DNA from 2 places in the Paenibacillus sp. JMULE4 genome. Region 1 is predicted to be linked to the other one. Evidence: predicted binding sites of a transcription regulator. Region 1 holds the regulator's gene; the other holds the start of a gene.
What was found. The regulator Rex, encoded in region 1, represses fermentation and respiration genes when NADH is low (regulators of the CRP and FNR family bind a similar motif). The targets are predictions, from matches to a motif close to TTGTGAAATATTTCACAA.
Positions count from the first base shown of each region.

Region 1 (3,699 bases):
ACTGGCTCGAAGGCGGCATGTACAATAAGAACCGTTCGCTTCAGCTCTTCTGTGTGCCGGTAGATGTCAGCGAAATGCTGCGTCAAACCTTTTTCGGAGTGAAGGACAGCGTGATTATGACTTCAGCTACGCTTTCGGTCGGCAAATCGTTTGATTACACCTGCGAGCAGCTGGGGCTGGCTTACGGGGATCCGGACGGTAAGCTCAAAACCGTTCAGCTGCCATCGCCCTTCAATTACCGCAAGCAGGCGCTGGTCGCCATACCCCGGGATTTTCCGACGCTGCGGGGAGCCAGCGGCGAGAAGGAATTTCTGGACAAGCTGGTGCCGTCGCTGGCGGAAGTGGCGCTCGAAACGCGCGGCCGGATGCTGGTATTGTTTACATCCAACCGGATGCTCAAGGTCGCTCATGCGGGATTGAAGGACATGCTCTCTTCATTCGGAGTGACCGTACTTGGTCAAGGCGTAGACAGCAGCAACCGAAGCAAGCTGACCCGGTTATTTCAAAGCAACCCAGCCAGTGTGCTGCTTGGGACGAGCAGCTTTTGGGAAGGTGTGGACATTCCCGGCGATGCGCTCAGCTGTCTGGCGATTGTGAGGCTTCCGTTTCAGCCTCCGAATCATCCGCTTGTTGAAGCGAAGATGGAAAAGCTGAAGCAAAAGAACCAGAATCCTTTTATGAAGCTGTCCGTACCCCAGGCGGTCATTCGCTTCAAGCAAGGCTTCGGACGTCTGGTGCGAACGGCTTCGGATAAAGGAATTGTGATTATATACGACACTCGCGTTATCGATACGAACTATGGCAAGTATTTCTTATATTCGCTGCCAGGCCCGAAGATCGAGCACATGAATTCGAATCAGTTGGTACCAAGAATAAAGCAGTGGATGGGTGAAAATGCATAATGAAAACTCCGAAAATATCCGAAGCGGTTGTTCGTCGGCTTCCGATCTATCTCCGATTTCTGAATGAACTCAGCAAGAAAAACGTACAAACGGTATCCTCTCAGGACCTGGGGCAAAAGCTGGATTTAAACCCTGCTCAAATCCGCAAGGATTTGGCCTATTTCGGAGAATTCGGGAAAAAGGGCATTGGATACGATGTGGACTATCTGATTGAAAAAATCCGGCAAATATTAAAGATCGACAAGGTGATCCCGGTTGCATTGGTCGGTGCAGGGAATCTGGGCCGGGCGTTATGCAATTATAACGCTTATCTTAAGGATAACATGAAAATTGTGGCCGTGTTCGACTCCCAAAAAACAAAAATCGGAGAATCGATCAACAATTTGAAGGTAAAACCGATGGAGGAGCTTTGCGATACGATTCAAGCGCTGAAGGTGCGGATCGGGATCATAACTGTTCCTGCCATGGAGGCGCAGCATGTGGCCAACCAGTTTGTCGAGGCAGGGGTGGAAGCCATTCTCAACTTTGCTCCGATGATTATCAAGGTGCCCAGCGGGGTTCGCGTACACCATGCGGATTTCACGACGGATCTGCAAAGTCTGGCCTATTATTTGGAGGAATAAAAGGAAGCCCGGTGCAATGATCCAGTTGCACCGGGCTTGTCTTTTTTTACGATATAAAGGGGAAAATAATTTTGTAAATCAGAAAGGCCAGCACCATGCTGATCGGGATCGTGATGACCCAGGTCATGACCATCCGGGTGACTGTGCCCCATTTGACATCATGAAATCTCAGGACTGAACCGGTACCGATAATCGATGACGAAATGACATGGGTCGTCGAAAGCGGCATCCCGAGATGGGTGGACGTTTGAATCACGATGGATGAGTTCAGGTCGGAGGCAAAGCCGTTGATCGGTTCAATCTTCAGCAGCTTTTTGCTCACGGTTTTAATGATTTTCCAGCCGCCGATCGAAGTTCCGAGCCCCATAGCGGTGGCCGCGGAAAGTTTCACCCAAAGCGGAACTTCCAAATCCGATTGGTAGCCGAGAGCAACCAATCCGAATACGATAATCCCCATGGCCTTTTGAGCGTCGTTCCCCCCGTGAGAAAAGGACAGCAGCCCGGCCGATAAAATCTGAAAGCCGCGGAAAGTACGGTTAAGCTTGGAGCGTGATTGATTGCCGCTCGCCAATATCAGTTGACGGATAATCCACATAATGATAAAGCCGGTGCCAAATGCAACGATAGGCGATAAAATGAGAATCAGTACGATTTGTTGGAATCCCGACCAGTTGACGCTGCTAAGCCCGCCTCCGGCGATGACCGCTCCGGCCAGCGATCCGATAAGCGTATGAGATGACGATGAGGGAATCCCGTAATACCACGTAAGCAGGTTCCAGATAATGGCTGATAGTAAGGCGGCGATAACAACATACATGCCGTTCTCGATCGTAGCAGGATTCGCTACGCTTCCGCCCACGGTTTTGGCAACTTCTGAAGAAAACAATGCACCTATAAAGTTCAGCACCGCTGCGTAAAATACGGCAAAACGCGGCGATAATGCCCTTGTAGATATGGAGGTTGCGATAGCGTTGGCCGTATCGTGAAAGCCGTTAATAAAGTCAAAGATCAACGCCAAGGCGACGATGATGATAAGTATAGTTAACATAATGTCCTCCTAAGCATGCTGGGGTTCCTTAGCGGCCGGCACAACGGCTGTTCAGGAATATCTCAGCACAACGCTTTCCAGAATGTTGGCTACGTCTTCGCATGCGTCGGTCGTTTGTTCCAAACGCTCGTACAGCTCTTTTAGCTTGAAATCGTGGTACGGGTCCGTTGGATTGGTGAAAATTTCACGGATGCCTTCGCGCATCAGACGGTCGGCTTCATTTTCCAGGCTGTTGATTTGAACCGTATGCTCGTGAGCTGCATATATTTCTTTTGGAAAGCAGCTTGAACGCATCCAGGATGTGCTGGCAGCTGGCGACGATGACCGCCGAGAATTCTCTCATATATTTGTCGGAGACGGTGATGTTCAAATAATCGAATCGTGCAATGGTAGCTTCGATCCCGTCCAGGACGTCATCAACCTTGGCGGCCAGTTCCATGATATCTTCGCGATCTATAGGTGTGATAAACACTTTGTTAAGCCCTTTGAAAATTTGATGCGTGATTTGGTCGCCTTTGTTCTCCAGTTCTTTCAACTGCGGGTAGAAGGCAGCCGGAGGCTGATCTCCCATGACGGCATTGCGAAACATTTGTGCCGCTTGCAGCGTGTTCTCCGATGCGTTAATCAGCAGGAGAAGAAAATCCGTATCATTTTTTTTAGTGAAAAGCATAGCTTTGGCCTCCCGAAATTGTTAAAAATTAATGAAGATCACATCGCGAAGATAAAAAATATGTAGAAACGTGCCGTCAATTTTTTCACAAAATTAAAAATAACACAATCGGCTGATGGAAAGCAATGAAGATTTCTTGAGTTAGGATATGAAAAATTTGTTTCTGATATGTAATGGTAAAAGTGGTTATAAGTACTAGACTCCTTGATTTTGCCGCGCTGAAGTTGTACATTGGAAACGGACTTGTAATTTGCAGGGGAAAGGAAGGGTCTAATGAAAAAAACAATCATTGAGAACGGCACTTTTATTACGATGAATGAGAAAACACCTGTCATTAACGGATATATGACAATGGAAGGTAATCGGATTACATATATAGGAGAGCAGGCTCCCTCGCTAGAGGCGACATTCGATGAGCGGATCGATGGAAACGGGAAGCTGTATATGCCCGGATTG
Region 1 is NZ_SGWF01000011.1:816,429-820,127, forward strand. Features, by position in the region: gene dinG (ATP-dependent DNA helicase DinG) at 1-902, shown strand, start outside; gene EXW96_RS09295 (redox-sensing transcriptional repressor Rex) at 902-1,525, shown strand; gene EXW96_RS09300 (inorganic phosphate transporter) at 1,572-2,573, opposite strand; gene EXW96_RS27405 (hypothetical protein) at 2,625-2,777, opposite strand; gene EXW96_RS09305 (DUF47 domain-containing protein) at 2,791-3,243, opposite strand; gene EXW96_RS09310 (amidohydrolase) at 3,517-3,699, shown strand, end outside.

Region 2 (3,699 bases), on a different contig from region 1:
CTCAATGCCTCGGATAAAGGCGGGTGACATATCGCAGCATACTTCTTCAATCTGCTGCGCGGCAGCACCTTTTGTTGTCAGATACGACTTAAAGCGCTCCAACGTATCCATTCCTTTGCCTTCAGTTGCAAACAGCACGGTTTTGCGATCAACATCAACAAACAGGGTAATGTAGCGGTGCCCTCGCCTAGATGACGTCTCGTCAATCGCAATCCGTTTCACCTTGGATATATCAAGCTCTGCCATCGCTTTATCGACGTAGTGATGGAAGATGCGCCACATCCGTGTGTCATGTTCTCTCAGCTCACGGGCTGCCGCATTGACGGGCATTTCCGCCATTAATCGCATCGCCCATGCTTCAAAGAGCAAAGTGAAATGAGAAAGCGGTCTGGCCCACTTCACCGATACTTGCGTTATCTTGTTACACGCCTTGCATTTTACTCGTGGCATTCTGGCGTGCATATATGTTTTCCAATTCCAGAAGTCCAAGTGTCGCCAGGTCTTCTTCTCGGAGTCATATGCTTTACAAGCGATCCCGCATAAGGGACAAGCGAAGGTTGCTCCTCGTGCAAAGTCGATAAACAGGTGCCAAGCTTGATCCATATCGTCAAACTCAACATGCGTCAATTTCCATGGTTCTTCCAACTGTAACGCCACTTTGAACATCTCTGAAATCATATTGTCACTACTGCTTAATGTAGTCCACACTAGTCATCCCGCCCTATTAATCATCTTACAGAGCAGTATTGACTAAATTTCTATTAAGCAGACATTAGCCATGAACTATAGCGAGGAAGCCATAAAATAAATGAATTGTAGCTTCCTTTATGAATATGATCTAAACGGTGTTAGAGGGTATCGCTTCTTTCATAACTAATATTTTCCTGAGTTTTTGGTAAAAAATTGGAGATCGAGGTGGTAAAAATTTTTTAATAAAAAAATGACACAAAATCATGCAAAATGTACAAAATAGGTGTACAATAAGAAAAGTGGCTCGGATGCGTGCAATTCTGTGATCCATTCAATGTGAAGATTTTCACAACGGAAAATATAGTAAATTATGTTTATTATATATAACATCCATATTTGCAGCGACGAGCAAGATACTATTTACACGAAATAAGGAGGAACGTAGCAAATGTTAGAAACAACCATTCAGAAATCGGAACAAGAAACTCCCGCGGTACAAGGGAAGCCGGATGTGCTGGATCAATTGTTAAAGCCTGAAGTGCAAGAATCCTTGACTGTGTTGGTGGATCAGCTTCCGAAGCTCACCGAAATGATGACGCTTCTAACGAAAACATATGATCTGGTGCAAAAAGTAGCTACAGACCGCGTGCTTATTCAAGATATGGTAGGCGGTATCCAGGAAGTGGTCAAACCGCTCGAGGAAAAGGCAAAAGCCATAGCGTCGGCCGCAATCGAAGCCAATGATCGTGCCGAGCAAAGCGATGCCACCATCGGCCTGTTCGGCATGCTGAAATTGCTTAAAGATCCGGAGCTGCAAAGAATGCTGCGTTTTGCGCAAGCGTATCTGGATATTATGAACGAAAGAAAACAAAAAGCCTAATTGATGGAACTGAACGGGGGACTGAACGTGAAAAAGCAAATTTTAATTTTGGGTGGCGGCTACGGCGGCTTGTTAAGCGCCCTTTCCGCTCGTGCAAATTTATCGATAGAAGAAGCTTCGATTACTGTAATCAATCGCTTTGGGACGCATCAAATCATTACGGAGCTGCACCGTCTTGCTGCAGGTAACGTGGCGGAAAAAGCGGTTGCGCTGCCATTGGAAAAATTGTTTAAAGGCAAAGACATCCAATTAAAGGTCGGAACAATTGAACATATCGATTTGGAAGCGCGTAAAGTCTTAGTGGCCGACGGCACAACCTACAACTACGACGCATTGGTTCTAGCTCTTGGCAGCGAAACCAACTTCTTCGGCATTCCAGGTCTTCAAGAAAACAGCTTTACACTGAAATCCGTAAACGATGCTAACCGCATTTACAAGCATGTGGAAGAACGGATTCGCGAATACAGCAAAACGAAAAATAAAGCGGACGCTACTTTCGTTATCGGCGGCGGCGGCCTCACAGGCGTCGAGCTGGTTGGAGAACTTGCGGACGAGCTGCCGGGCATTTGCCGCAAAAACGGCGTGAATTTTGAAGATGTATCGCTCTACCTGGTCGAAGCTATGCTAACCATTCTGCCGATTTTCTCTGCGGATTTGATCGAACGTGCGACAGCGAGCCTGGAAAAACGCGGTGTGCAGTTCTTGACAGGTTTGGCAATTACCGAAGTGAACGGCAACACCGTCAGCTTGAAAGACGGCAGAACCATCGAAACCAACACACTGGTTTGGACCGGCGGCGTACAAGGCAACTCGCTGGTAGCCAACTGCGGTATTGAAGTGAATCGCGGCCGCGCAACGGTGAATGAATTCCTGCAATCGGTATCCCACCCTGAAGTATTCCTCGCCGGCGACTGCGCGGTCGTCTTCGGTCCTGAAGGACGCCCGTACCCGCCAACAGCACAATTGGCATGGCAGATGGGTGAGCTTGTGGGCGCAAACATCGCGGCTTCCTTCAAGGGCGGCAAAATGGACGCGTTTGCTCCGGTCTTCTCCGGAACACTCGCCAGCCTGGGACGTAAAGACGCTATCGGTTCCATCGGCCAAAACGGCATCGAATTGAAAGGCGCACCGGCTTCCATCATGAAAAAAGCGAGCAACGCCCGCTACCTTTCCCACATCAACGGCTTGTTCGCACTTGCTTATTAAAAAAATAGTTTTCCTAAATAGGGCTTGCTGAACAAGATTCGTTCCATTTACACCCAACGTAAGTCTCTAAACCCAAGCAGTCTGAAAAAATGCAAAAAGAGAACACGCAGTCGCCGCTCCAGATTCATGACCAGAAACTGAAGGGCGATGACGGTCAAACTGGTTTCGGCGCCACGCGCCCGAATGCGACCTAGGCCCAATTTGCGCTTGCCTTCTCCAAATTTTCCTTCGATCGCATTACGCTGTACAGCGTCCTGGCGCTCTTGCCGACGATCGGCGACTTCACTTTGCTCTTTCGAGGGTCTGCCGAGCTTCGGGCCACTAAGGCGAATCCCTAGCGTTTTGCAATAGTTCAGGTTGTCTCGATTGCGGTAGATTTTATCGGCTAGAATGACGGCGGGATAATACCCGAATCGCTGTTTGTACGCTTCCACCGATGCTTGCAGCGTGGTTGCCTCGTTGAAGCTGTCCCATTGTGCCGTTTCGATCCAAGCGTAACCGTCCACCAGACTGGCGGCGATTTTGGCGCCGAACTCCACGTTCGCTCCAGCTTTGCCTCGAACCATCGGACGTACATGCGGCTGTTCGATACTCACGATGCGATCGGCGACGATATGTGTCTTCTTCTCCATCATTTCGCGCTGCTGACGGTAGAGCTCCGAGATGATCAGAAGCTGGCGATAGTGTCTTTTGCTCAGTTCCGTGAGAGGCGTATACTTCACGAGGGCTTCAATAATCCGCAGATTCCGTCCCACGTAGCCAAGTTGCTTTTTGATCGCTTTGCGGATCACCTTGCCCGATGCCTTGCGTTGCTTGGAAACACTCAGGTACGATTTTCTGGCTTTCTCGCGGTACGTGCGCGGCTTCTCCATCGCTCCGACATGGGGACGGTGCAGTACGTCGATGATGTCTTCCAGGATTTC
Region 2 is NZ_SGWF01000020.1:206,412-210,110, forward strand. Features, by position in the region: gene EXW96_RS23805 (ISL3 family transposase) at 1-708, opposite strand, end outside; gene EXW96_RS23810 (DUF1641 domain-containing protein) at 1,139-1,570, shown strand; gene EXW96_RS23815 (NAD(P)/FAD-dependent oxidoreductase) at 1,598-2,776, shown strand; gene EXW96_RS23820 (IS5 family transposase) at 2,824-3,699, opposite strand, start outside.
Region 2: the regulator Rex is predicted to act here: its motif matches at 1,025-1,042, upstream of EXW96_RS23810 (DUF1641 domain-containing protein).